Regions from separate parts of the Streptomyces ficellus genome, predicted to be linked through region 3. Evidence: riboswitches for the same ligand, from Rfam matches in the RefSeq annotation. Region 3 holds a riboswitch; each other region holds the start of a gene.
The links. Region 3 has a riboswitch for cobalamin ahead of cobN (cobaltochelatase subunit CobN). Riboswitches for the same ligand answer to the same signal wherever they lie in the genome.
Positions count from the first base shown of each region.

Region 1 (7,036 bases), 3.3 Mb from region 3:
CCCGTGGCGGGGAAGGTGGCCCTGGTGTCGGGCGGCGGGTCGGGGCACGAGCCGCTGCACGCCGGGTTCGTGGGGCCGGGGATGCTGGCGGCGGCCTGCCCCGGTGAGGTGTTCACGTCGCCCGTTCCGGAGCAGATGGTGCGGGCGGCCGCCGCCGTGGACAGCGGGCACGGCGTGCTGTTCGTCGTCAAGAACTACACGGGCGACGTGCTGAACTTCGAGATGGCCGCCGAACTCGCCGAGGACGAGGGCGTGCAGGTCGCCAGGGTCCTCGTCGACGACGACGTGGCCGTGTCGGACAGCACGTTCACGGCGGGGCGGCGCGGGACCGGCGCGACGCTCTTCGTGGAGAAGATCGCCGGTGCGGCCGCCGAGGAGGGCGCGCCCCTGGAGCGGGTGGAGGCGATCGCCCGGCGGGTGAACGCGAGTTCGCGGAGTTTCGGGGTGGCGCTGAGCGCCTGCACCACCCCCTCGAAGGGCAGCCCGACGTTCGACCTGCCGCCGGGCGAGCTGGAGCTGGGCATCGGCATCCACGGCGAGCCGGGCCGGGAGCGGCGGCCCATGATGACGTCGCGGGAGATCGCCGACGTCGCGGTGGACGCCGTCCTGGAGGACCTGAGGCCGAGCGGGCCGGTGCTGGTGCTGGTCAACGGCATGGGCGCGACACCGCTGCTGGAGCTGTACGGGTTCAACGCCGAGGTGCAGCGGGTGCTGGGCGAGCGGGGCGTGACCGTGGCCCGTACGCTCGTCGGGAACTACGTGACCTCGCTCGACATGGCGGGGTGCTCGGTGACCGTGTGCCAGGCGGACGAGGAACTGCTGCGGCTGTGGGACGCACCGGTGCGGACGGCCGCCCTGCGATGGGGAGTGTGAGGCGCGTGATGCTCGACGCGGACTTCTTCCGGCGCTGGATGACCGGCGCGGCCGCCGCCGTGGACCGGGAGGCCGGGCGGCTCACCGACCTCGACTCGGCGATCGGGGACGCCGACCACGGGGCCAACCTCCAGCGGGGATTCGCCGCGGTGGTCAAGGCCCTGGAGGGTGACCCGGCCGGGACGCCGGGCGCGGTGCTGGTGCTCGCGGGGCGGGAGCTGATCTCGACGGTCGGCGGTGCTTCGGGGCCCTTGTACGGCACGCTGCTGCGGCGCACCGGGAAGGCCCTGGGGGACGCCGCCGAGGTGGCGCCCGTGCAGCTGGCCGAGGCGCTGCGGGTGGGCGTGGCCGCGGTGGCGCAGCTCGGCGGGGCGAAGGCCGGGGACAAGACGATGCTGGACGCGCTGGAGCCGGCCGTGGAGGCGCTGGCCGAGTCGCTCGGCGCGTCGTTCGCGGCGGCGGCCGAGGCGGCGGACCGGGGCGCCCTGGCGACCGTTCCGATGCGGGCGCGCAAGGGCAGGGCCAGCTACCTCGGTGAGCGCAGCGTCGGGCACCAGGATCCGGGGGCCACGTCGTCCGCCCTGCTGATCGGCGCCCTCGCCGGGGCGGAGGCGGCGCGGTGACCGCGCGGGTGGGCATCGTGCTGGTGTCGCACAGCGCCCGGGTCGCGTCCTCGGTGGCGGACCTGGCCCGGGGTCTCGCCGGTGGCGGGGAGACCGCGCCGGTGGCGGCGGCGGGCGGCACTCCGGACGGCGGGCTCGGCACCAGCGCGGAGCTGATCACGCAGGCGGCGACGGCGGTCGACGGCGGTGCGGGCGTGGCCGTCCTGGTGGACCTGGGCAGCGCGGTCCTGACGGTGAAGGCCCTGCTGGCGGAGGGCGACGAGCTCCCCCCGGGCACCCGGCTGGTGGACGCGCCGTTCGTGGAGGGCGCGGTGGCCGCGGTGGTCACCGCCTCGGCGGGCGGCGACCTGGACGCGGTGGCGACGGCGGCCGCGGAGGCGTACGGCTACCGCAAGGGCTGACGACGAGGGCGCGACCGGGAGCGCGGCCGGAGGCGCGGGGTGGTGCGGGCGGTGACGCCCGGTGGCGGCCCCGGCCGCGGTCCCGGCCCCGGCCCGGTCCCGTTTCGGGTGTGACGTTCCCGGTCGCCGCGCGGGTTGTGATGTACCTGGTCAACGCACTACTGTCGCAGGGCCTTGGTGTTCGGGAAACCGGTGCGGTACCGGTGCGGCCCTCGCCACTGTGATCGGGAAGTCCGGCTCCACCCCTCCGGGAAGCCACTGGAACACCGCGGGAGACCGCGGGTCCGGGAAGGCGGGGCCGCGGCGGCATCCTCTGTCATCCCGTCAGCCAGGAGACCGGCCGGGGCGCGTTGTCCATCCACGAGGTGCTGGAGAGGGTCTCCCACATCATGCATATCGCCGAGGGGTACCTACCCCCTGCGCACGCGGTCGCCTGGACCGTCGCCGCCGCTCCGTTCGTCGCCCATGGCGTCCGCGCCCTGACCCGTGAGGTCAGGGCCAATCCCGAGTCGACCCTCCTCCTCGGCGCCTCCGGTGCCTTCACGTTCGTCCTCTCCGCGCTGAAGATCCCCTCGGTGACGGGCAGTTGCTCGCACCCGACCGGCACGGGGCTCGGGGCCATCCTGTTCCGGCCGCCGATCATGGCGGTGCTGGGCACCATCACGCTCCTCTTCCAGGCCCTGCTGCTGGCCCACGGCGGCCTGACCACCCTGGGCGCCAACGCCTTCTCCATGGCGATAGCCGGGCCGTGGGCGGGCTTCGCCACGTACTGGCTGCTGCGCCGCTTCGGCGCGCCGCTGATGGTGAGCGTGTTCTTCGGGGCGTTCGTCGCCGACCTGTCCACGTACTGCGTCACCAGCGTGCAGCTCGCGCTGGCGTTCCCCGACCCGGGCAGCGGTTTCGCCGGCGCGCTGGCGAAGTTCGGCGGCATCTTCGCGGTCACACAGATCCCGCTGGCGGTCAGCGAGGGCCTGCTCACCGTGCTGGTGATGCGCCTGCTGACGCAGTCGAGCAAGGGGGACCTGCTCCGGCTCGGCGTCCTGTCGGCGAAGCCGGCGAAGAACTCGAAGGAGGCCGTGGCCCGATGAGCCGTAACGCCAGGATCAACACGCTGCTGCTGCTCGTCGTGGTCGCACTGGCCGTCCTCCCGCTCGCGCTGGGCATGGGCGACCACAAGGAGGAGCCGTTCGCGGGCGCCGACGCGCAGGCGGAGACGGCCATCACCGAGCTGGAGCCGGACTACGAGCCGTGGTTCAGCCCGCTGTACGAGCCGCCGTCCGGCGAGGTCGAGTCGGCCCTGTTCGCGCTCCAGGCCGCCATCGGCGCGGGTGTGCTCGCGTACTACTTCGGGCTGCGGCGCGGACGCCGGCAGGGCGAGACCCGGGCCCGGGAGCAGGCCGGGGACGACCAGGCGCACGGCGCGGACGCCCCGGGCGCCGGCGACCGGCAGCCCTCCGCCTAGCCGCCCGGTGCTGCCGATCGACGCGGCGGCGCACAGCAGTCGCTGGCGCCGCCGTCATCCGTGCGAGAAGGCCGCTCTGGGGTTCGGCCTGACGGTACTGGCCGTGTGCCTGCCGCCCTGGCCGGGCGCCGTGCTGGTCGCCGCCGCGGCCCTGGTGGTGCTGCTCGGCCCGGCCGGGGTCGCCGCGCGGCAGCTGTGGCGGGCGTGGCGCGTCCCGCTGGGCTTCTGTGTGACGGGGGCGGTTCCGCTGCTGTTCCAGGTGGGCGGGGCGGGCGGTTTCGTCTCGCTCGCGCCCGACGGACCGCTGCACGCCGGGCAGTTGCTGCTGCGTACGTCCGCGGCCTCGCTGGGCGTGCTGCTGTTCGCGTTCACCACACCGGTCTCCGACGTGCTGCCGCGGCTGGCGCGGGCGGGGGTGCCGGCGCCGGTCGTCGACGTGGCGCTCGTGATGTACCGGATCGCCTTCCTCCTGCTGGACGCGGTCCGGCGGGTCCGGCAGGCGCAGGCGGCGCGCCTGGGGCTGACGAGCAGGGCGGCCGCCTGGCGGTCCCTCGCTGGTCTCGGCGCGACGGCCTTCGTCCGGGCCTTCGACCGTGCCGCGCGGCTCCAGACGGGGCTGGCCGGCCGCGGCTACGACGGCACCCTGCGGGTGCTGGTGCCGCGGACCGCGGTCTCCGGGCGGTTCCTGGCCGCGACGGGCGCCCTGCTCGCGGGGCTCGTCGCCCTCACCTTCGTCCTGAAGAGGTTCCTGTCATGAACGCTTCCGCCGTGGTGGAACTCGTCGGCGCCGGTTACGCCTACGAGGACGGCCCCGCCGTGCTGCGGGACATCGGCTTCGCCGTGCCCGCGGGGCGGTCCGTCGCGCTGCTCGGCCGCAACGGCAGCGGCAAGACGACGCTGCTGCGGCTGCTGAGCGGCGGGCTGCGGCCGGTGAGCGGGCGGCTGCGCCTGGAGGGGCGGGACGTGTCGTACGACCGGGCCGGGCTGACCCGGCTGCGGACGACGGTGCAGCTGGTCGTCCAGGACCCGGACGACCAGTTGTTCGCCGCGTCCGTGGGCCAGGACGTGTCGTTCGGGCCGATGAACCTGGGGCTCACGGAGCGCGAGGTGCGGGAGCGGGTGAGCGAGGCGCTGGAGGCGCTGGACATCGCGGCGCTGGAGGACCGGCCGACGCACCTGCTGTCGTACGGCCAGCGCAAGCGGGCCGCGATCGCGGGAGCGGTCGCCATGCATCCCCGGGTGCTCGTCCTCGACGAGCCGACCGCGGGGCTCGATCCGCACGGCCAGGAGCGGCTGCTGGCCGTGTTGGACGGGCTGCGCGCCTCCGGAACGACGGTCGTCATGGCCACCCACGACGTGGACCTCGCGCTGCGCTGGGCCGACGACGCGGCGGTCCTCACCTCCGAGGGCCTGCGCACCGGCCCGGTGGCCGGGCTCCTCGCCGACCAGGCGCTCCTGGACGCCGCCCGGCTGCGCCGCCCCTGGGGAATGGCGGTGGCCCGGGTGCTCCGCGACCGGGGCCTGCTGGGCCCCGGGGAGGCGGGCCCGCGCACCCCGGAGGAGCTGGAGGAGTGGGCGGCGGCGGTCACGGACCGCTAGGACGCGTCACCGCCAGGGCGGGTCTGCCGTGCGCGTTGTGCAGGTCACGTGCCGAACCTTATGCAACTTGTTGCACAAGGCCTCCGTGGTCGTCTACAACTGGGGCGACGACATCGCGCGAGGAGGCGCCCCCATGACTGCGACCCAGGCCCAGGCCCCGGCCCCGTACCCGCACCTGCTCGAACCCCTGGACCTCGGGTTCACCACGCTGCCCAACCGGGTGCTCATGGGCTCCATGCACGTGGGGCTGGAGGAGGCCGAGAACGGCTTCGCGCGCATGGCCGCCTTCTACGCCGAGCGGGCCCGCGGCGGCGTCGGGCTGATCGTCACCGGCGGCATCGCGCCCAACGACGCCGGGCGGCCCTACGAGGGCGGGGCCAAGCTGACCACCGAGGAGGAGGCCGCCGCGCACCGCGTCGTGACGGACGCGGTGCACGCGGCGGGCGGGCGCATCGCGATGCAGCTCCTGCACTTCGGGCGGTACGCCTACCACCCCGACCTGGTCGCGCCCAGCGCGCTCCAGGCGCCGATCAGCCCCTTCGTACCCAACGAGCTGACCGACGCGCAGATCGAGCAGACGATCGAGGACTACGCGCGCGCCGCCGAGCTGGCGAAGTCCGCCGGGTACGACGGCGTCGAGATCATGGGCTCCGAGGGCTACCTGATCAACGAGTTCATCGCCGCCGGGACGAACCGGCGCGAGGACCGGTGGGGCGGCTCCTACGAGAACCGGGTGCGCTTCCCGCTGGAGATCGTGCGCCGGACCCGGGAGCGGGTGGGCCCGGACTTCATCCTCATCTACCGGCTCTCGATGCTGGACCTCGTGCCGGGCGGCTCGTCCCTGGAGGAGGTCGTGGCGCTCGCCCGGGAGATCGAGGCGGCCGGAGCCACGATGATCAACACGGGTATCGGCTGGCACGAGGCCCGCATCCCCACCATCGCCACCTCGGTGCCGCGCGGCGCGTACACCTGGGTCACCAAGAGGCTGATGGGCTCGGTGTCCATCCCGCTGATCACCAGCAACCGCGTCAACACCCCCGAGGTCGCCGAGCGGATCCTGGCCGAGGGGCGTGCGGACATGATCTCGATGGCCCGGCCGTTCCTCGCCGACCCCGACTTCGTCGCGAAGGCGGCGGACGGCAGGCCGGAGACCATCAACACCTGCATCGGCTGCAACCAGGCCTGCCTCGACCACACCTTCAGCGGGAAGATCACCTCCTGCCTGGTCAACCCGCGCGCCTGCCACGAGACGGAGCTGGTCCTCTCCCCCACCCGGCTGCGCAAGCGGATCGCGGTCGTCGGCGCGGGCCCGGCCGGCCTCGCCTGCGCCGTCTCGGCCGCCGAGCGCGGGCACGACGTCACCCTGTTCGACGCGGCGGACGAGATCGGCGGCCAGCTGAACATCGCCAAGCGGGTGCCCGGCAAGGAGGAGTTCGACGAGACGCTGCGCTACTTCCGCACCCAGCTGACGCTGCGCGGCGTGGACGTGAAGCTGGGCACGCACGCCACGCCCGAGCTGCTGAGCGACTACGACGAGGTGGTCGTCGCCACCGGCGTCACCCCGCGCACCCCCGTCATCGAGGGCGTCGACCACCCGTGTGTGGTCAGCTACCTGGACGTACTGCGCGACGGCGCCCCGGTCGGCGAGCGGGTCGCGATCATCGGGGCGGGCGGCATCGGCTTCGACGTGGCGGAGTTCCTCACGGACGGCGGCGAGGGCGCGAGCCAGGACGCCGAGACCTACTTCCGCCAGTGGGGCGTGGACATGTCCTACACCGAGCGGGGCGGGCTGCGCGCACCCGAGCGGCCGCGGCCGCCGCGCACCGTGCACCTGCTCCAGCGCAAGGCGTCCAAGGTCGGCGCCGGACTCGGCAAGACCACGGGCTGGATCCACCGCACCGAGCTGAAGCACCGGGGCGTCACCATGATCGCGGGCGCGTCGTACGAGCGGATCGACGACGACGGCCTGCACATCACGGTCGACGGCCACGCGCGCACCCTGCCCGTCGACACGGTGGTGCTGTGCACGGGCCAGGAGCCGCGGCGCGACCTGTACGAGGAGCTAGTGGCGGCCGGGG
Region 1 is NZ_CP034279.1:6,803,168-6,810,203, reverse strand. Features, by position in the region: gene dhaK (dihydroxyacetone kinase subunit DhaK) at 1-873, shown strand, start outside; gene dhaL (dihydroxyacetone kinase subunit DhaL) at 882-1,496, shown strand; gene dhaM (dihydroxyacetone kinase phosphoryl donor subunit DhaM) at 1,493-1,897, shown strand; cobalamin riboswitch at 2,056-2,256, shown strand; gene EIZ62_RS30575 (energy-coupling factor ABC transporter permease) at 2,287-2,985, shown strand; gene EIZ62_RS30570 (energy-coupling factor ABC transporter substrate-binding protein) at 2,982-3,359, shown strand; gene cbiQ (cobalt ECF transporter T component CbiQ) at 3,367-4,116, shown strand; gene EIZ62_RS30560 (energy-coupling factor ABC transporter ATP-binding protein) at 4,113-4,958, shown strand; gene EIZ62_RS30555 (NADPH-dependent 2,4-dienoyl-CoA reductase) at 5,092-7,036, shown strand, end outside.
Region 1: linked by a shared signal. The riboswitch ahead of EIZ62_RS30575 (energy-coupling factor ABC transporter permease) and the one ahead of cobN (cobaltochelatase subunit CobN) in region 3 are both predicted to bind cobalamin.

Region 2 (7,036 bases), 3.1 Mb from region 3:
GGGCCGCACGGGACAGCCGGGGCCCCGGTGGCTGAACCGTCCAGGGGCGCGGGGGGCTTGCGGGCCGCGTTGTCGACGCCGGCCGGCCCGCCGCGCTTCCTGCTGCTCAGTTCGTTCCTCATCCCGCTCGGCAGTTTCATGGTGCTGCCGTTCATGTCGGTGTTCCTGCACGAGCGGCTGGGGATGGGGCTCGGCACGGTCGGTGTGGTCCTGGCGGTGGCGTCGCTGGTGCAGTTCTCGGGCGGGGTCCTCGGTGGTGCGCTGGCCGACCGGATCGGTCTGCGGCGCACGATGCTGTGGGCCCTGGCGGTCCGCACGGCCGGGTTCGGGTGCTTCCTGGCGTGCCTCGTGTGGCCGCCGGTCGCGGTCGTGGCGCTGGTGCTGACGTGCTGCGGCGCCGCGCTCTACCTGCCGGCGAACAAGGCGTACCTGGTGCACGGCGTGGACGAGGAGCGGCGCCCGGTGTTCCTGTCGGCGGGGAACGCGGCGCTCAACGCGGGCATGGCGCTGGGTCCGCTGGTGGCCGGGCCGTTCGTCCTGTCGTCGCCCGGCCCGCTCTTCCTGGTCGTCGTGGTGCTGTTCGCCGTGGTGACGGCGGGGCACGCGCGGCTGCCGGCCGCCGGGGGCGACGGCGTCCCGGCCGCGGGTGCGGCCCGTCAGGGACTGCTGTCCGGGGTGGCGGCGCTGCCGTTCGCGGCCAACGCGCTGGCGTTCTACCTGTACTTCCACTTCCAGCACTTCCTGGCGGTGTACGCCGTGCGGCGGGCGTCGGCGGAGTTCTACAGCGTGGTGCTGCTGCTCTGCTTCGTCCTGGTGATCGTGGTGCAGCCGCTCGCGTCCGGGCTGATCCGCCGGATGCCGTACGCCCTCGCCCTGGCGGCCGGGTTCACCGGGCTCGCCGCGGGGCTCGCGGTGCTGGCGATCGGTACCCGGCCGGCGCTGCTGGCGGGCGGGGCGCTGATCACCCTCGGGGACATCGTCCTGTTCCTGAAGAACGACCTGGAGGCGCTGCGCCGCAGTCCGCGCTCGGACGCGGTGGTCTTCGGCCAGCAGCGGCTGGCCGCGGGGCTCGGGGCGTGTGCCGCCGGCGTGCTGGGCGGGCAGGTGTACGGCCTCGGCGAACGGTCCGGGCACACCGGCTGGTTCTGGCTGCTGGCCGCCGCGCAGTGCCTGCTGCTGCCTCCGCTCCTGCTCACCCTGCGCGGCAGGACCGCCGCGCCCGGCTCCGCCGGCGACGACACGGAAGGAACGACGGCTCCTCATGACGCACACGGGCGGGTTCCAGGACGATGAGTTCTGGACCGAGTTCTACGACTTCCTCTTCTCCGTACAGCGTCACGCGCAGGCGGAGTCGCTCCTCGACACGTCGCCGCTGCTCGCGTTCCCGCCCGGGGCCCGCGTCCTGGACCTGGCGTGCGGCCCGGGGGTGTTCACCGTGCCGCTCGCCCGGCGCGGCTTCCGCGTGACCGGCGTGGACCTGAGCCCGGCCATGCTGGACCGGGCGCGGAAGGCCGCGGCCGACACGGGGGTGTCACCGGAGTACGTCCGGGCCGACGCCCGGGAGTTCACGCGGGCGGGCGCCTTCGACGTGGTGCTGAACATGTTCACCTCCTTCGGCTACTTCGAGGACCCGGCCGACAACGCCCGCGTGCTGCGTGCCATGCGCACGTGTCTCGCCCCGGGCGGCACGCTGGTCCTGGACCTGGCCGGGAAGGAGCTGCTGGCGCGGAAGGTCGAACCGCCGAAGGTCGTCCGGCGCGGCGAGGACCTCCTGGTGCAGACGGACACCGTGCTGGACGACTGGGCGCGGCTGCGCAGCGACTGGGTGCTGGTGCGGGGCGACCGGGTGACGCGGGCGAGCCTGGTGTGGTTCGTCTACAGCGCGGTGGAGCTGCGCGCGATGGCCGAGGAGGCCGGGTTCGGCCGGGTGGAGGTGTTCGGCGGGTTCGACGGCCGGCCCTACGACCAGGACGCCGAACGGCTCGTCCTGCGGGCGGTCCGTGACGCATGACACCACCCCGGGGGCGCACGGCGGTGATCGTGCGCCCTTTCACCCCTTCCCCATATGAACGTAATATCGCCAGGTCATCACCGCGATGGGAGCCAGGAAGCCGGTGCGAGTCCGGCACGGTCCCGCCACTGTGACCAGGACCGCCCCCCATCGACACGCCGCCGCGCTCGCGCGCGGGGCGCGGGGAGGGCGCCCCGGGAGTCAGGACACTGTCCCGTCGCGGGCCCGATCCGAGGAGCGCGGACTCCCCAGGAGGCTTTACGTGTACGACGGCACGCCCCGTCCTGTCTCACCCCCCTCTGTTCCCCGCCGCCGTGCCCTGCGCACCGCGGCCGCCCTCCTCGCCCTGAGCACCGCCCTGGTGGCCGGCTGCTCCGCGGGCGGGGACGGGAAGGGCGCGGCGAAGTCCGCGCCGGCGCCGGCCAAGGGCTTCCCGGTCACCATCGACAACTGCGGTGTCCGCACGACGTACGACGCGCCCCCCGCCCGGGTGGTCACCATCCACCAGCACCCCGCCGAGCTGATGCTGTCCCTCGGTCTGAGGGACCGCATGGTCGGCACCGCGTTCCCCGACTCGGCGGTCCTGCCGCAGCTGCGGAAGGACTTCGGGGCCGTACCCGAACTGGCCAAGAAGGAACCGTCCTTCGAGAAGGTCCTCGACGCCGAACCCGACTTCGTCTACGGCGGCTACGGCAGCGCGTTCGCCGAGGACGAGGGCCGGTCCCGGAAGGCGTTCGCGGACGCCGGCATCGACACGTACCTGAACCGCGAGTACTGCGGCAAGAAGCAGGTGTCGATGAAGGACACCTACGACGAGATCCGCACGATCGGTTCCCTGTTCGGGGTGGCGGAGCGGGCCGACCGGCTGGTGGCCGACCTGCGGGGCCGCGTCGACCGGGCGACCGCGGCGGTGAAGGGCGCGCCCGCGGTACCGGTGTTCGTCTACGACAGCGGCGACAAGGCCGCGTTCACCGCCGGCGGCAAGAGCCTGGGCACCGAGATCATCCGGCTCGCGGGCGGACGCAACGTCTTCGACGACCTCGACGAGGTGTTCGGCGACGTGTCGTGGGAACAGGTCGTCGCGCGCAAGCCCGAGGTCATCGCCATCTACGACTACGCGGGCGCCGGCAGCGTCGAGCAGAAGAAGAGGTTCCTGCTCTCGCAGCCCGCCCTCGCGGACGTGCCGGCCGTGAGGAACAAGCGGTTCGTCGTCCTGCCGCTGACCGCGACCCTGGTGGGCGTCCGCCCGCCGCACGCGGTCGAGGACCTGGCGCGCGCCCTGCACCCCGAGAAGTTCCGGTGACGGGCGCGGCGCCCGCCAGTCCGCCGACCGCTCCCGCCTCCCGCCCCGCCGCTCCCGGCCCCGCCCGGAAGGACGGGGGCGCGGCGGGGTCCCGCCGGGCGCCCTTCGTCACGGCCCTGGGAATCCTCGGCGTCCTGCTCCTGGTGTCCATGACCGCGGGCATGGCCATCGGCTCGGTCGCCGCGCCGCCCGGCGAGGTGTGGGGCATCGTGACGCACGCGCTGGGCGCCGACTGGTCGGAGCCGGTCTGGTCACGGGCGCGCGAGACGATCGTCCTGGACGTGCGGGCGCCGCGCGTCCTGCTCGGGGCGGTGACCGGCGCGGGGCTCGCCGTGGTGGGCACCGCCATGCAGGCCCTGGTGCGCAACCCGCTCGCGGAGCCGTACCTGCTGGGTGTGTCGTCCGGTGCCTCCCTGGGCGCGGTCGCGGTGATCGTCTTCGGGGTGAGCGTGTTCGGGCCCCTGTCGCTGTCGGTCGCCGCGTTCATCGGGGCGCTGGTGACGCTCCTGCTCGTCTACATGACCGCGCGGACGGGCGGGCGGATCACGTCGGTGCGCCTGGTGCTGTCCGGTGTGGCGTTCGCCGCCGTGCTCACGGCGGTGATGGACATGCTGCTGCTGACCAGCGACCGCGGCAACGAGGCACGGGCGGTCCTCGCCTGGACGCTCGGCGGGCTCGGCGGTGTGCAGTGGGGCACCCTGTGGCTGCCCGGCGCCGCCGTGCTGCTCGGGGTGGGCGTCCTGCTCGTCCAGGCCCGGAACCTGAACCTGCTGCTGGCGGGCGAGGAGGCCGCCACGACGATGGGGCTGGACGTGGCGCGTTTCCGGGCCCGGATGTTCGTCCTGCTGTCCCTGGTGACCGGTGTGCTGGTCGCGGCCGCCGGGCCGATCGGATTCGTGGGGCTGATCATGCCGCACATCGTCCGGCTGTTCGTGGGCGGCGACCACCGGCGGGTGCTGCCGACGGCCGCGCTCGCCGGGGCGGTGTTCCTGATCTGGGCCGACGTCGCCGCGCGTACGGTCGCCGCGCCCATGGAGATACCCGTCGGCGTCCTGACCGCCCTGTGCGGCGGGCCGTTCTTCCTGTGGCTGATGCGCAGGGACGCCCGGCGGAACCCGGACGGAGGAGTGGGATGACCGCGACCGAGCTCGTGATCGAGGGCGTCACGCTCAGCGCCGGCGCCCGCCGTCTCGTCCGGGACGTCTCCCTGACCGCCCGCCCCGGCGAGGTGATCGGGCTGGTCGGTCCCAACGGCAGCGGCAAGTCCAGCCTCCTGCGCGCCGTCTACCGGGTCCTGCGCCCCGACACCGGGCAGGTCCGCGTCGACGGCGCCGACGCCTGGGCGCTGCCCCCGCGCCGGCTGGCCCGGACCCTGGCCGCCGTGGTGCAGGAGACGGGCGCCGACTTCGACCTGACGGTGCGGGAGGTCGTCGCCATGGGCCGTACCCCGCACAAGCGGCTCCTCGACGGCGACACCGCAAAGGACGCCCGGCTGATCTCCCGGGCCCTGGAGGCGGTGGACGCCGCCGGGCTCGCCGACCGCGCCTTCGACCGGCTCTCCGGGGGCGAGCGCCAGCGCGTGCTGATCGCCCGCGCCCTCAGCCAGCAACCGTCGCTGCTGGTGCTGGACGAGCCGACCAACCACCTTGACGTACGGCACCAGCTGGAGGTCCTCGGCCACCTGCGGGCGCTGCCCGCGACCGTGCTGGTGGCGCTGCACGACCTCAACCTCGCCGCGTACTACTGCGACCGGTTGTACGTCCTGCGGGACGGCGCGGTCACGGCCTCCGGCCCGCCGGGCGAGGTGCTCACCCCGCTGCTGCTGGCCGAGGTGTACGGGGTGGCGGCCGAGGTGTCGGTCCATCCGCGCACCGGCGCGCCCCAGGTCACCTTCCTGCCCGGTGGGACGGCCGGGGCGGTCGTGGCAGGGGCGGATCACTCCGGCTCGTGATGGTGGGGTGTCGTGGCGGGCGGCGCGGCGGGCCGGGGCCTGCCGCCGTCGTGCCCGGACAGCACCACCGCGAGGAGTCCCACGACCACCGCGACGGCGGCGAGCCGCCCGGCGGCCCGGGCCGTCCAGCCCGCGACGGCCGCGCCCCGCCCGCCGCCGGGCGCGCCCAGCCGCTCGGACCGCCGGGCGGGCCGGACCAGGCGCAGCACGAGCAGGACGGCCACGGGCAGCTGGAGCAGCCACAGCGCGGTGCGCGGCCACTCGCCGTACCAGACGTTGGTGCCGTACAGCAGCGTGTGCCAGACGCTCAGGACGTACACGAGGATCACGAACCGGTGCACCCGCCGCCAGGTGCCGGCGCCAATGCGGTGCCGGACGTAGAACAGCAGCCCGAGCGGGACGGCGAGGTAGAGGGCGCCCTGGCCGAGGGGGATGGCAAGCCTGCCGGTGCCCGAGTCGTACCAGCCGGGTACGAAGGTGTCGGCGAACGCGGACCACAGCCGTGACGCCCAGGGCAGCGCGACCTCGTACCGCACCAGCTCGGCCGCGAACATCAGGGCGTGCGCGAACATCAGGGCCATGGTGGTGAGGCTCGTGGTGCGGTGCCAGCGCTCCAGACGGGGGCGGGACACCGGGAGGCGTCCGGGTCCCGGCCCGGACAGCAGCAGGCCGAGCATGACGGTGCCATACGCCCACAACAGGCCGGACCAGCCGAAGGCCTGGCTGAGCAGGTACATCCAGAAGGTGTCGGGGTCGTCCATGAACGGCATGACCGCGACGGTCGCCGATGCGCCGGACCGCATCCGGACGTACAGGAACACGAACACGGCGAGGGTGACCCCCACGGCGGCCGCGGCGTCGGGCAGCGCGGCCCGCAGGTCCGTACGCAGGTCCGCACGCGGCCGTACCCGTCCGCCCGGGCGCTCCTCCACCGCTGCCACGGGACGCGCGTCCTCGTGATCCGGCGTCACTTCCCGCTGCATGCACGGCCTTTCGGGTTGCGCTCACCGGCGTGCTCACCGGTGACACCAGTGTGACGTGCGGGGCGGCCGGTGCCGAGACGGCATTCGGCCAGTCGTCACGCCGGCCCGGGGACACGGTCAGCGACACGCCCGCGCGGGCGGCGGGGCGGGGCACGGGTGAGTGCTACTACAGGTCGATGGACAAGGGTGAAGGGCACACGGACGTCCCGGCCGCCGGGCAGCAGGTCCCCCGGCACAGGATGCTCGCACTGACCGACGGCGTCGTCGCCATCGCCATGACGCTGCTGGTCCTGGACATCCAACTGCCCGACGACCTGAGCGGGACCGCGCTGCGCAGGGCCCTCGACGACGTGCAGTCCCAGGTGGGCGCCTTCCTGCTGAGCGCCGTGGTGATCGCGATGTTCTGGCGCGCCCACCACGCCACGCTGCGGACCGCGGAGTGGCTCGACACGCGCCTGTTCTGGCTGAACGTGGTCTTCCTGGTGCTGGTGTCCCTGATGCCGTTCCCCACCCGCGTCCTGGAGGACTACGCCCACCTTCCGGTGGGGCCGGGACTGTACGGGGCCGTCATCGGCCTGGGCGCGCTGGTGCTGTACGCGATGCAGGTGCACATCGCCCGCACGCCGCCCTACCGGACCGACCTGCGCCCGCCGCTGCCCGCGCAGGCGTTCGTGTTCCTGCTCTCGGTGGCCATCGCCCCGTTCTCGCCGCAGGCGGCCATCTACAGCTGGGTGGCCTCCGTACCGCTGTCCGTCCTCGCCCACCGGCACGCCGCCCGGCCCCGCGAC
Region 2 is NZ_CP034279.1:6,625,857-6,632,892, reverse strand. Features, by position in the region: gene EIZ62_RS29840 (ATP-grasp domain-containing protein) at 1-35, shown strand, start outside; gene EIZ62_RS29835 (MFS transporter) at 28-1,293, shown strand; gene EIZ62_RS29830 (class I SAM-dependent methyltransferase) at 1,262-2,011, shown strand; cobalamin riboswitch at 2,066-2,243, shown strand; gene EIZ62_RS29825 (ABC transporter substrate-binding protein) at 2,274-3,314, shown strand; gene EIZ62_RS29820 (FecCD family ABC transporter permease) at 3,311-4,450, shown strand; gene EIZ62_RS29815 (ABC transporter ATP-binding protein) at 4,447-5,265, shown strand; gene EIZ62_RS29810 (ferric reductase-like transmembrane domain-containing protein) at 5,250-6,248, opposite strand; gene EIZ62_RS29805 (TMEM175 family protein) at 6,425-7,036, shown strand, end outside.
Region 2: linked by a shared signal. The riboswitch ahead of EIZ62_RS29825 (ABC transporter substrate-binding protein) and the one ahead of cobN (cobaltochelatase subunit CobN) in region 3 are both predicted to bind cobalamin.

Region 3 (7,036 bases):
TCGGTACCCCGTTGAGGAGAGCCTTGTCACCATCACAGGCACATCAGGCGGCGTACGCGCCGTACTCCGGTACGTCCGCGCGCCGACCCCCCATGTACGTGTGAGAGGTACGAAGACATGAAGACGAACCGCGCCAGGCGGTACGGCGGGCGGCTGCTGGCCGTGACGATGGTGGCCTGTGGGGCCACGGTGGCCGGGGCGCTCCCCGCGTCCGCCGCCGACCAGCCGACGAAGCCGGAGCTCATGGCGGACTGCGCCTCGGGCCTCGGCAAGTGCTCCTTCAACGAGCCGAAGCTGGGCGAGGCGTACCTCGGTGCGTTCCACCAGGTCTCCGACTCGCTGTTCAACTGCTCCAGCTCGGACGCCACCCAGAGCATGACGTGGACCGACACCGTCGGCTCCACCGATTCGCTGGGTGGTTCCGTGACCGCGGGGGGCAACATCGCGGGCATCATCGACCTGAGCGTGACGGCGACTTACAGCCATACGTGGACGAGCACCCACGCCGAGAGCAGCTCGCTGAACATGACGGTCAAGCCGGGCGAGGTGGGCTGGATCTCGCGGGCGCAGGTGATGCAGAAGGTCTCCGGCACCTGGCAGACCCACTACGACAGCCCCAAGTGGGGTCACTACTACTGGTTCTTCCCGGACACGATCACCGGCCCGGCGAAGAACGGCACCGACGGCAGGAGCAACGCGGTGGTCGTGAAGAGCCGCCCGATGACCGCCGCGGAGAAGAAGTCCTGCTCCGCCGACGCGAGCCACAGGAACCGGGCCTTCGTCCAGCAGCGCTGACGAACGCTCTCCGCACGGGCCGGTGGCACCACCGGCCCGTGCGGGGCTCGCTCACACCTCCGGGTACCGCCGGGGCGTCCAGGCCACCGTGGTGCCCCCGTCCCCGCCCCGCCGGACCGCCCGGGTCTGGGACGAGCCGACGAGCAGCAGGGTCCGCATGTCGACCTCCGCCGGGTCGAGGTCCACGAGCGCCAGGACGCGCACCGACTCCTCCGGGCCGCCCACGTCCCGGGCGACCACCACCGGGGTGTCCGGGGCGCGGTGCTCCAGGAGCAGTTCCCGGGCCTTGGCGACCTGCCAGGTGCGGCTGGCGGAGCCCGGGTTGTACAGGGCGAGGACCAGGTCGGCGGCGGCCGCGGCGGCCAGCCGCCCGGCGATGACGTCCCAGGGCTTGAGCCGGTCCGACAGGGAGATCGTCGCGTAGTCGTGGCCCAGCGGGGCGCCCGCCTTCGCGGCGGCGGCGTTCGCGGCGGTCACGCCCGGCAGGACGCGGACCGGGACGTCCGTGTACGGGTCCTGGGAGGCGGCCTCCAGGACCGCCGTGGCCATGGCGAACACCCCGGGGTCGCCGCCCGACACCACCGCGACGCGGCGTCCCCGCCGGGCGAGGTCCAGGGCGAACTCGGCGCGCTCCGACTCGACCTTGTTGTCCGAGCCGTGCCGCTCCTGCCCGGGGCGCACCGGCACGCGGTCCAGGTAGGTGGTGTAGCCGACCAGGTCGGTCGCCGAGGCGAGCGCGCCGCGCGTCTCGGGCGTCAGCCACAGGGGGCCCGCCGGGCCGGTGCCGACGACCAGGACCTCGCCCCGCGCGGGCGCGGCCGGGCCGGAGTCGACGCGCGACGGGAGCACCGCCACGGAGAAGTAGGGGACCGACTCCGGGTCGACGTCCGCGAGGGCGCCCGTGCGTTCGCCAGCCATCGTGGCCCGCTCCACGTAGTGCGCGTCGTCCAGCCGCCCGGCCCGCTCCAGGGCGCGCCGCACCGCCGGGAACGTACGGCCCAGCTTCATCACGACCGCCGAGTCCGTCGCCGCCAGACGGGCCGTCAGCTCCTCCTCGGGCAGCGTGCCGGGGATGACCGTCAGGACCTCCTCGGCCTCGCACAGCGGCTTGCCCAGGCGGGCCGCCGACGCGCTCACCGAGGTGACTCCCGGGATGACCTGCGTGTCGTACCGGTGCGCCAGCCGCTTGTGCATGTGCTGGTAGGAGCCGTAGAACAGCGGGTCGCCCTCGGCGAGGACGGCGACCGTGCGGCCCGCGTCCAGGTGGGCCGCGAGCCGCGCCGACGCCTCCTCGTAGAAGTCGTCCAGCGCGCCCCGGTAGCCGCCCGGGTGGTCGGTGGTCTCCACCGTCAGCGGGTACATCAGCCGCTCTTCGAGGTGGTCCTCGCGGATGTGCTCCGCCGCGATGGAGCGCGCGATGGACCGGCCGTGGCGGGCGCAGTGGTACGCGATCACGTCGGCCGACGCGATGGCCCTGACCGCCGCGAGGGTCATCAGCTCCGGGTCGCCGGGGCCGAGCCCCACGCCGTACAGCTTGCCGCTCATGCCTGGATCTCCGCCTCGTGCGCGATCGCGTTGACCGCCGCCGCCGCCATGGCGCTGCCGCCCCGCCGGCCGCGCACCACCAGGTGCTCCAGGCCCGGGAACGCCGCCAGCGCGTCCTTGGACTCGGCCGCCCCGATGAACCCGACCGGTATGCCGATCACCGCCGCGGGGCGCGGCGCGCCCGCCTCGATCATCTCCAGCAGCCGGAAGAGGGCCGTGGGCGCGTTGCCCACCGCGACGACCGCGCCGTCGAGCCGGTCGCGCCACAGCTCCAGCGCGGCCGCGCTGCGCGTGGTGCCCAGTTCGGCGGCGAGGTCCGGGACGGACGGGTCGGACAGCGTGCACACCACGTCGTTGTCCGCGGGCAGCCGCTTGCGGGTGATGCCGCTGGCGACCATCCGCGCGTCGCACAGGACCGGCGCGCCGGCGCGCAGCGCCTCGCGGGCGCGGGCCACGACGTCCGGCGTGTACGCCAGGTCGCGGACGAGGTCGACCATGCCGCAGGCGTGGATCATGCGCACGGCGACCTGGCCGACGTCGGCCGGCAGGTCCGCGAGGTCCGCCTCCGCGCGGATCGTGGCAAAGGACTGGCGGTAGATCTCCGCGCCGTCCTTCTCGTAGTCGAACACTCTGCTCTCGCTCATCTCGTCGGTCCTTGTACGGTCATCTGGTACGCGCCTTCGCCGGTCGCCACCATGTCGGTCCACGCCCCCTGCGGGTGGCCGCAGCGGCGGGCGCACCCCGACCAGTGGACGGGCAGCGCGCCCTCGCGGGGCCGGGCGTCCGCCCGTACGTCGGACAGGGACTTGGCGCAGCCGGGGCGCCCGGTGCAGGCGGTGACGCCGATCCACGGCGAGTCGGTACGGGTGAGGAACCCGGCCCCGTCGAGGGCCCGCAGCCGCTCCTGGGCCGCCGCCCGGCCGGCGAGGCCCGGCAGGACGAACCCGCGCCAGGGGGTGACCCGCACCTCCCGGGCGGGCAGCAGCGCCCGCAGCTGCGCCGACGTCACCCGGCCCAGGCGGGCCAGCACGGACACCGTGTGGTCGCCGGCCAGTCCGGGCGCGGGTGGCCCGCTCGTCGCGCACACGTAGTCCGGTACGGGCTCCGCCGGGACGGCCGCCCGCCGCAGGTGTCCCGTCACGTCCAGGTCCTGCCCCGCGGGCAGCTCCCGCACCCGCCACGCACCGGTGCCCGCCTCCCGCGCGGCCGCGAGGAACGCCTCCGCCGCCGCGAGCGCGGCGCGGGGCGCGTCGGGGGCGGGCACCCGCCAGGTCCGGCCGGCGACGTGGAGCAGGGCACTTCCGCCGTCCCTCTCTGCGAGCAACGTCACATCGGCGGCGAGGGCCGCCACGTCGCCCCGGCCGTCGTCGACGGCGAACAGGAAGCGGCCCGAGAGTTCCGTGGTCCAGTCCTCGCCGCACAGCAGCTCGTCCAGCCGCCGGGCCCGGTCCATCACGGCGGGGCCGGCGAGCGGCGAGACGACCATGTTCCGTACCCGCTCGTGCCGTTCGGAGGCGGGCAGCAGCCCGGCGTCCCGCAGCAGCCCGGCGAGGTCCTGCCCGCAACCCTCGCCGAGGCCCCGCAGTTCGACGTTGCCCCGGGAGGTGAGGGAGAGGTGACCGTCGCCCAGCCGGTCGGCCGCGTCCGCCAGCACATAGAGCTGATGGGGCGTCAGGACGCCGGTGGGCAGCCGGAGTCGGGCCAGGGAGCCGTCGTCCGCCCGGTGCAGCCGCAGCGCACCCGGGCAGGCGTCACCACGGTCCCGGACCCGGTCCTGTATGTGAGCTTCACCCCGGTCCGCGGGGTTTGACGAGCTGGGCGGCATGGCGGCGAGCATACGCGCAGCCTCTACTATGCAGACGGCACAGGGTCCCAGGGCCCTAGGGAGGAAGCCCGGTGAGATTCCGGCGCGGTCCCGCCACTGTGAGTCCGTCCCGCGCGGACGAGTCAGGAACTCCCGCCGTCCCACGACCACCCGGGGCGCGGACACCCCGAGGAAGGCCTGCGCACGCCATGACGCACGCGACCACGCCCGAGGCGACGCCCGCCACGACGATCCTCCTCCTGTCGCACTCCGACACGGACCTGCTCAGCGCACGCGCGGCCGGCGGCCCCGTCGCGTACCGCTTCGCCAACCCCTCCCGCCTGCCGGTGGACGACCTGCCCGCCCTGCTCGACGGCGCGGACCTCGTCGTCGTACGCCTCCTCGGCGGCATCCGCGCCTGGGAGGAGGGCCTGGACGCGCTGCGCGCCGCCGGGAAGCCGCTCGTCGTCCTCACCGGCGAGCAGGCACCCGACGCGCAGCTGATGGAGACCTCCACCGTCCCGATCGGCATCGCGGCCGAGGCGCACGCCTACCTCGCCCACGGCGGCCCGGACAACCTCGAACACCTCGCCCGGTTCCTCTCCGACACCGTGCTGCTCACCGGCCACGGCTTCGAGCCGCCCGCCGCCGCCCCCACCTGGGGCCCCCTGGAGCGCACCCCGCGCGCCACCACCGGCCCCACGATCGCGGTGCTCTACTACCGCGCCCACCACATGAGCGGCAACACCGCCTTCGTCTCCGCCCTCTGCGACGCCGTCGAGGACGCCGGCGGCCAGGCCCTCCCGCTGTACGTGGCGTCCCTGCGCGCCCCCGAGCCGGAGCTCCTCGACACCCTGCGCACCGCCGACGCCGTCGTCACCACCGTCCTCGCCGCCGGCGGCACCAAGCCCGCCGAGGCCCAGGCGGGCGGCGACGAGGAGGCCTGGGACGCGGGCGCGCTCGCCGCCCTCGACGTCCCCGTCCTCCAGGCGCTGTGCCTGACCGGCTCCCGCTCCGCGTGGGAGGAGAATGACGAGGGCCTCTCGCCGCTCGACGCCGCCAGCCAGGTCGCCGTCCCCGAGTTCGACGGCCGCCTGATCACCGTCCCGTTCTCCTTCAAGGAGATCGACGCCGACGGCCTGCCCGCCTACGTCGCCGACCCCGAGCGCGCGGCCCGCGTCGCCGGGATCGCCGTACGCCACGCCCGCCTGCGCCACATCCCGAACGCCGGGAAGAAGCTGGCGCTGGTCCTCTCCGCGTACCCCACCAAGCACTCCCGCATCGGCAACGCCGTCGGCCTCGACACCCCCGCCTCCGCCGTCGCCCTGCTGCGCAGGCTGCGCGACGAGGGCTACGACTTCGGCGACGAGGACGTGCCGGGCCTCGCGTCCGGCGACGGTGACGAGCTGATCTACGCGCTGATCGAGGCCGGCGGCCACGACCAGGACTGGCTCACCGAGGAGCAGCTCGCCAAGAACCCGGTCCGCATCCCCGCCGCCGACTACAAGCGCTGGTACGCCGCCCTCCCGCAGGAGCTGCGCGACCAGGTCGAGCAGCACTGGGGCCCGCCGCCCGGCGAGATGTTCCTCGACCGCTCCGCCAACCCCGAGGGCGACATCGTGCTCGCCGCCCTGCGCCGCGGGAACCTGCTGATCCTCATCCAGCCGCCGCGCGGCTTCGGCGAGAACCCGATCGCGATCTACCACGACCCCGACCTGCCGCCCTCGCACCACTACCTGGCCGCCTACCGCTGGATCGGTACGCCGGAGGCCGACGGCGGCTTCGGCGCCGACGCCATGGTCCACCTCGGCAAGCACGGCAACCTGGAGTGGCTGCCCGGCAAGAACGCCGGCCTGTCCGCCGCCTGCGGCCCCGACGCCGCCCTCGGCGACATCCCGCTCGTCTACCCGTTCCTCGTCAACGACCCCGGCGAGGGCACCCAGGCCAAGCGGCGCGTCCACGCCACCCTCGTCGACCACTTGGTGCCGCCGATGGCGCGCGCCGAGTCGTACGGCGACATCACGCGCCTGGAGCAGCTGCTCGACGAGTACGCGCAGATCTCCTCCATGGACCCCTCCAAGCTCCCCGCGATCCGCGCCCAGATCTGGACCCTCATCCAGGCCGCCAAGCTCGACCACGACCTGGGCATGGAGGACCGCCCGGACGACGACGGGTTCGACGACTTCCTGCTCCACGTCGACGGCTGGCTCTGCGAGGTCAAGGACGCCCAGATCCGCGACGGCCTGCACGTCCTCGGCGGCGCCCCCACCGGCCCCGAGCGGGTCAACCTGGTCCTGTCCATCCTCCGCGCCCGCCAGATCTGGGGCGGTACGCAGTCCCTGCCCGGCCTGCGCGAGGCCCTCGGCCTGGACGAGTCCGCCGCCACCCGCACAGGCGCCGACGAGGCGGAGGCGAAGGCCCGCGCCCTGGTCGAGGCGATGGAGGCCGCCGACTGGAACCCGGCCGCCGTCGCGTCGGTCGCCGAGGGCCACGACCCGGCCGTCGCCGCGATCCTCGACTTCGCCGCCCGCCAGGTCGTCCCGCGCCTCGCCGCCACCACCGACGAACTGGACCACGCCGTCCACGCCCTGAACGGCGGCTTCGTCCCGGCCGGGCCCTCCGGCTCGCCGCTGCGCGGCCTGGTCAACGTCCTGCCGACCGGCCGCAACTTCTACTCCGTCGACCCCAAGGCCGTGCCCTCCCGCCTCGCCTGGGAGACCGGCCAGGCCCTCGCCGACTCCCTCCTGGAGCGGTACCGCGCCGACAACGGGGAGTGGCCCACCTCCGTCGGCCTGTCCCTGTGGGGCACCAGCGCCATGCGCACCGCCGGCGACGACGTCGCCGAGGCGCTCGCCCTCCTCGGCATCCGGCCCGTCTGGGACGACGCCTCCC
Region 3 is NZ_CP034279.1:3,488,380-3,495,415, reverse strand. Features, by position in the region: gene EIZ62_RS15475 (hypothetical protein) at 118-795, shown strand; gene EIZ62_RS15470 (precorrin-2 C(20)-methyltransferase) at 847-2,340, opposite strand; gene EIZ62_RS15465 (precorrin-8X methylmutase) at 2,337-2,984, opposite strand; gene EIZ62_RS15460 (cobalamin biosynthesis protein CobG) at 2,981-4,165, opposite strand; cobalamin riboswitch at 4,191-4,312, shown strand; gene cobN (cobaltochelatase subunit CobN) at 4,354-7,036, shown strand, end outside.

Region 4 (7,036 bases), 3.1 Mb from region 3:
CCCGGTGCGGAATCATGGGCTCCGCGCCGGCTCCGGTGCTCCGGACGGCCACGTCCGGACGGGCCGGCCCGCCGTCAGCGGGAGGGCAGTTGAACGCCAGTGGGACGGGCCGGACCGGTGGTGCGACGGCCGACGACACGACACGCGCGGACCTCTCCGACGGGCGGCCGCCGGGCGCCGGGGTGCTGTCCCGCCGCGGGTTCCTCGCCGGCGCCGGGTCTGCGGCGGGAGCCGCCCTGGTGCCGCCGGCGGCGGCCGCGGCTGTGGCGGCCCGGGAGCAGGTCGTTTCCCTGCGCTTCTCGGAGGCCACGAACGGGGCGGCCGACCTCGCGCCGTCCGGCGACCGGCTGATCGCCGAGGTCCAGCACGTGCTGTGGTCGTTCCCCCGCGCCGGAGGGGCCGCCGTCGCGCTCGCACCGGCCGTCCTGGAACCCCACCGCCCCGTCCACTCCCCCGACGGCTCCCTGGTCGCGTTCTGCGCCTACCGGGGCGGCGGGTTCCACCTGTGGACCATGCGGCCCGACGGCTCGGAGCTGCGCCGGCGCACCGGCGGGCCCTGGGACGACCGGGGCCCCGCCTGGTCGCCCGACGGGACGCGGCTCGCCTTCGCCTCCGAGCGCGGCGGCGACGCCGTGTCCGGTGCCCCGTACCGCATCTGGGTGCTCCACCTGCGCAGCGGCGCGCTCAGCGCCGTCAGCGGACTGCCGGGGCAGGCGGGGCCGTTGCAGGAGGGCCGCTGGGAGGACTTCGACCCGGTGTGGTCGCCGGACGGCGGGCGGATCCTGTGCGTACGGGCGGCCGTGCGGAGCGCCGGCTCCGGGACGTCACTCGACGCCCGGACGGTGGTGTCCGTGCCGGCCGACGGTGCCGGTCCGGTGAGCGTCGTCCACACCGAGACCACCGCCGCCCAGGTGCTGGCGCCCGCGCCGTCGCCGGACGGGAAGCGGCTCGCCCACCTGCGGGTCACCCCGGCGCCCCACGGCGGGTGCGCGCTGGTCGTGGACGGCGAGCCGGTGGCCGTCGCCGGGGACGTCGCCGCCGTACCGCCGCGCTGGACCGCCGACGGCGCGCTGCTGCTCACCGTCGACGGCCGGTTCACGCTCGTACGGCCCGGGGAGCCCCGTGCCGCGGAGACGATCCCCTTCGAGGGGACCGTGCGGGTGCGCCGCCCGCGGTACCGGACCAAGGCGCACGACTTCGAGGGCGGCCGGACGCGTCCCGTGCGGGGCATCCACCTGCCCGCGCTGTCGCCCGACGGGCGCCGGATCGCCTTCGCCGCGCTCGACTCGCTGTGGCTGGCCGCGACGGAGGGCGGGCGTCCCCCGCGCCGGCTGGTGCGCGCGGGGCCGACGCGCTACCTCCTCGGGCCGGCGTGGGCGCCCGACGGGGCGTCGCTGGTGTACGCGGACGACGGCGACGGCCTGCTCGGGGTGTACCGCCACGACCTCGCCACGGGCGCGCGCACGACGCTGGCGACCGGCGGCCGCGTCCACCCGGCCCTCTCCCCCGACGGCGGCCGGCTCGCGTGCCTGGACCTGGCGGGGCGCCTCCTCGTGAAGGACCTGGCCACCGGTACCGAACGCGTGCTGGCGGCCCCGCTGGCCGGTGGCGGCCTGCCGGGCCGGCCCAGCTGGTCCCCGGACGGCCGCTTCCTCGCCCTGTGCGACCGCAACCGGCTGAACCAGCGCTTCCGCGAGGGCTACAACCTCGTCCGCGTCGTGGACGCCTCGACCGGTGCCGGCCGGCTGCACGCGGTCGCCCCGCACACCTCCGTCTCCGACCGGTACGGTTCCGGTCCCGTGTGGTCGCCCGACGGCCGGTGGATGGCGCTGATCGTCGAGTCGGCCCTGTGCCTGCTGCCCGTCGCGCCGGACGGCACACCGACGGGCCCCCCGCGCACGCTCACCACCGAGCCGGCCGACCACCCGTCGTGGTCGGGCGACTCCCGGACGCTGCTCCATCTGTCGGGCGCCCGGCTGCGGTTGACCGCCGTCGACGGCGGCGGCACGCGTACCGTGCGGGTCCCGCTGGACTACCGGCGGGCGGGGGCCGCCGACACCGTGGTGCGCGCCGGCCGGTTCTGGGACGGCACGGGCGACGAGTCGTCGGTGCGGGAGGACGTCGACGTCGTCGTGCGTGGCGGGCGCGTCGCGGCGGTGGAACCGCACTGGTCCGGCCGTGACCGGTCGGCGGCGCGGCGGGTCGACGCCTCGGACCGGACGGTGCTTCCCGGCCTGTGGGACGCCCACAGCCACCCCTGGCAGTACACGTACGGCGGCCGGCAGACCGCGTGCCAGCTGGCCTACGGCGTCACGACGGCCGTGTCGCTCGGCGGGTTCGCCCACGAGCAGGCCCGCATCAGGGAGGCGGCCGACGCCGGGCTGCTGGCCGGCCCGCGGCTGCTGAGCTGCGGCGAGCTGCTGGACGGCTCCCGGGTGGCCTACAGCATGGGCCGGGCGCACCGCACGCGCGCGGGGCTGCGCCGGTCCCTGGAGCGGGGTGCCGCGCTCGACTGGGACGTGGTCAAGACGTACGTGAGGGCGCCGGGCTGGGTGATGGAGGAGGCGGCGCGGTTCGCCCACGAGCGGCTCGGGGTGCGCGTGGGCAGTCACTTCTGCTCGCCGGGGCTCCAGACCGGACAGGACATGACCAGTCACCTGTCGGCGACGCAGCGCGGGGAGTCCGGACACGCGGTGACCGCGACGGGCCGGGCCTACCAGGACCTGCGGGAGCTGTACACGGCCGCCGGCACCGACTTCACCCTGATCGCCACGCCGTTCCCGGCGATGTGGCTGGTGGGCGCGGACCCCGGGCTCGCCCGGGACGACCGGGTCGTGTCGGTCATGCCGCCGTGGGACTCCGCGCTGGTACGGGAGCTGGCCGCGCTGCCGCCGGGCGAGGCCCGGCTGGCGGCGCTGCGCACGGAGACGGAGGTGTACCGGCGGGTCCTCGCGGCGGGCGGACTGGTGGCGCTGGGGACGGACGCGCCGATCGTGCCGGTGGGCCTGTCGCTGCACCTGAACCTGCGGGCCCTGCACCTGGGCGGCCTGTCGCCGGCCGAGGCCCTCGCGACGGCCACGCGGCTGCCCGCGCGGGCGTTCGCCCTGGACCGGGACCTGGGCACCCTGGAGGTGGGCCGGGTCGCGGACCTCGTGGTGGTGGACGGCGACCCGTTCACGGACTTCGACGCGCTGGTGCGCACGGTGTCGGTGCTCAAGGGCGGGGTGCCGTACGAGAGGGCCGCGCTCGTCGGGGCGTTCGCCGCACCGGAGGTCCGGTCGCGCGGGGACCGGACCGGGCCGGCCGGGCAGGACTGGGCGGCCGTCGGCCGCGCCCTGCGCGGGGACGGGTGCTGTGCGCCCGGCCCGGACCTCGGGTGACGGCCGGCCGGTCCGGGCGTCAGTCCGCGGCGTCCTGCGGGTACCAGCGCAGTTCGACCGTGTTGCCGTCGGGGTCCTTCACATAGACGGACTGGGCGCAGCCCCGGGCTCCGAAGCGGCTGACCGGCCCCTCCACGACGTCGAACGTGCCCGAGTCGATGACCTCCTGCCAGTCCAGGGGGTCGACGACCAGGCAGATGTGGTCGACGTTCGACTCGCCGCGGGCGCGGGCGAACAGGTCGATGATCATCGTCGGGGTGACCCGCACGGACGGGAACGGCACCTTGCCCGCCCGCCACTCCTCGACCCGTACCGGCTCCAGGCCGAGCGGCCCGCAGTAGAACTCCAGTGACCGCTCCACGTCTTCGACATTGAGCACCACATGGTCGAAATCCTTGACCCTCATCAGGGCCTCCCCCTTCGTCGGTCCCGCACCGGTCCGGTCCGTCCCGGACCGAGCGCCACGGTACAACGCGGTGGGGACGCGGGCCCGCACGGCCGCGGCGGGCGCAAACAAGCCAACGGCGGGGGTGGCCCTGTCGGGGCGGGGCGGGTGCCCCTACGCTGAGGAACGCGATCGGTTCGCGTCACCGCTTGCGGGTGGCGCGTCGCAAGAGGGAACCCGGTGGGAATCCGGGACTGTCCCGCAGCGGTGAGTGGGAACGAACGCCGTCAACGAGCACTGGACCCCATCCAGCGGTCCGGGAAGCGACGGCCAGTAGGTGACTGCCGGAACCCGGCAGCAGGCGCCCACGAGTCCGAAGACCTGCCGGTCGCGCGCGTGCGGTACGGCACGCGCTGTTCGCGGTGGCCTCGAGGGCTGGGTCAGCGGTGTACGCGGTCCGACGCGCGGGTGCGCGGCGGACGCGCTTCGCCCGTGCGCTCCCCCGGGGTCGAGACGACGAGGGAGGAAGCGCGTTCGTGCCCCCGAGACATCCCATCCGGGCGGGCCGCCGGCTCGTTCGCAGACGGCCGTGACCGGCGTCCCCGCCCCGCCGCACCCCCCGTCCTCCGTTCCCGCCCGCCCGGGGCGCGTCTCGGCCGGGGTGTGCCACGGCACGCTGGGCGAGCTGTACCAGGGCCCCCTGCGGCACGGGGCGGGGGAACGGGACATCGCCATCGTCTCGTTCCCGGTGGAGCTGCACTCCTGGGTGTACTTCACGCCCGGGGAGGACACCCCGGCCGGCCCTCGGGACGCGCCGCCGCTCGGGGAGAAGGCCCGGGCGGCCGCCGGACTGTTCCTGGACCGGTTCGGGCTGGTGCTGCCGCCCGGCCGGCTGAGCGCCCATTCCGATCTGCGCGTGGGGGTGGGGATGGCGAGTTCGACCGCGGACGTCGTCGCCACGCTGCGCTGCCTGTTCCGCGTCTTCTCCCTGCCGTACGACCCCGCCGCGGTCACCGCGATCCTGTCGTCGATCGAGCGGGCCGACAGTGTGTTCCTCGACGAGTTCGCGCTGTACCTCAGCGCCCGCCACCGGGTGGTGCGCCGGCTGGGGCGGTCGGTGGGTTTCCACACGGCCTACGTCACGGAGCCGGGGACGGTGGACACCTCCGCCGTCACACCTCTGCTGCTGCGCCACTACCGGCGCAGGGCGGAGGAGTACGGGCGCTGTCTGACGGACCTGCTGAAGGGGTTCTCGGCGGCCGATCCGGCGGCCGTCGCCCGGGCGGCGACGGACAGTGCCGTGCTGTCGCAGGAGGTGCTGCCGAAGCGGACGTTCGAGGCCCTGCTCGCGCATCGCGGGGAGTTCGGGGCGGACGGTGTCTTCGTCGCCCACACCGGCTCCCTGGCCGGCTTCCTCTTCACGCGCCGCCCCGACCCGTTCGTCAAGGACGACGTGTCGGCGTTCTTCCGTTCGCTCGGCCACCAGTGTTCGTTCGCCCAAGGAGGATACGGGTGATACACCCCCACATCGCCGACGCCCTCAAGAGGCCGGACCTCGTCCGGCTGTCGGAGGGCATGGTCCTGATCCGGTTCGAGTCGATGAAGGTCTACTCCGCCCTCGCCGCCGTCGGGAACCTGCTCGACCGGGGCGTGATCCGGCCGGGGCAGACCCTGGTCGACAGCTCCAGCGGCATCTACGCCCACGCCCTGGCGCTGGCCTGCCACCGCTACGGCCTGCGCTGCCACATCGTCGCGTCGACCACGGTCGACGCGACCACCCTGGCGCAACTGGAGGTCCTCGGCGCGACCGTCGAGCAGGTCAGGCCGTCGCGGAACCTCAAGCTGGACCAGGAGTTACGGGTGCGGCGGGTGCGGGAGCTCCTCGCCGAGCGGCCCGACGTCCACTGGATGCGCCAATACCACGACGACGTCCACTACCTGGGCTACCGGGAGGTCGCCGACCAGCTCGCGGCGGCGGCGCCGGACCGGCCGCTCACGGTCGTCGGCGGCGTCGGGTCCGGGGCCTCCACGGGCGGGATCGTGCAACACCTGCGCCGCCGCGACCCGGACGTGCGGCTGGTGGGCGTCCAGCCGTTCGGCAGCGTCACGTTCGGCAGCCAGGACCACCACGATCCCGAGGCGATCATCGCGGGCATCGGCTCGTCGATCGTGTTCGACAACGTGCGCCACCACCTCTACGACGCGGTGCACTGGATGGACTTCACCCACGCCCTGTCCGGCACGGTCGCCCTGCTGCGCGACCACGCCGTCTTCGCGGGCCTGTCGACGGGCGCCGCCTACCTGACCGCCACGCACGAGACGCGGCGCCATCCGGACCGGCTCCATCTGGTGATCGGCGCCGACACGGGCCACCGGTACGTCGAGCAGGTGCACGCCCGGCACGCGCAGGCCCTGGACCCGGCCGCGCTGAAGCCCGTCGAGGTGGACAGTCCCGAGGCGATGTCCATGCCCTGGTCCGTCATGGCGTGGAACCGCACGCCCTGCCCGGCGCACTGGAAGGAGGCCGCCGCATGACCGTGGTGTGCCTGGAAGCCCTGACGTTCGGACTCGGCCACCTGGTGCGCGCGGCGGACGCGCTGGGCGAGCGGCTGCGGCTGCTGACCCGCGACCCGGCGTACTACGCCCACGAGCTGGAGCGCCTGCCCGCCGGCGCCCTCGACGTCGTGACGACCGAGACGTTCGACACCGAGCGGGTGGCCGGACAGCTCGACGCCACGCCCGGCCTGCGCGGTCTGATCAGCTCCACGGACACCTGGACCCTCGTCGGGGCGGAGCTGACCGCCCGCTTCGGCCTGCCGGGGCTCGAACCGGGCGTGCTGCGGCTGACGCGCGACAAGGCCGCCGTGCGCGACCGGCTGCACCGGGCGGGCCTGTCCCGGGCGGGCGCCGTGGAGGCGGACGGCGGGCGGGGGCACGGTAGGGCGGGCCTGGGCGCCCTGGTCCTGAAGGAGGTGGGGCTGCCGGCCGTCCTCAAGGACACCGCCGGTACCGGCAGCCAGAACGTCTGGCTGGTCAGGGACGAGCGGGAGCTGGAGCACGCCCTGGAGGAGGCCGCGGCGCGGCGCCTGACGGGCCGGCTCTTCGCGGAGCCGTACTTCACCGGGCCGGTCTACAGTGCCGAGACCCTCACCTGGGCGGGGCGGACCCGGCTGCTGGGTGTCTCCAGCCGGCAGATGTCCCCCGAGCCGCACTTCCGCGAGGAGGTGACCGCGTTCCCGGTGGCGTTCGGCGAGGCGCGGCGGGCGGCGCT
Region 4 is NZ_CP034279.1:6,633,423-6,640,458, reverse strand. Features, by position in the region: gene EIZ62_RS29860 (amidohydrolase family protein) at 90-3,380, shown strand; gene EIZ62_RS29855 (VOC family protein) at 3,400-3,786, opposite strand; cobalamin riboswitch at 3,942-4,168, shown strand; gene EIZ62_RS29850 (GHMP family kinase ATP-binding protein) at 4,355-5,281, shown strand; gene EIZ62_RS29845 (cysteine synthase family protein) at 5,278-6,300, shown strand; gene EIZ62_RS29840 (ATP-grasp domain-containing protein) at 6,297-7,036, shown strand, end outside.
Region 4: linked by a shared signal. The riboswitch ahead of EIZ62_RS29850 (GHMP family kinase ATP-binding protein) and the one ahead of cobN (cobaltochelatase subunit CobN) in region 3 are both predicted to bind cobalamin.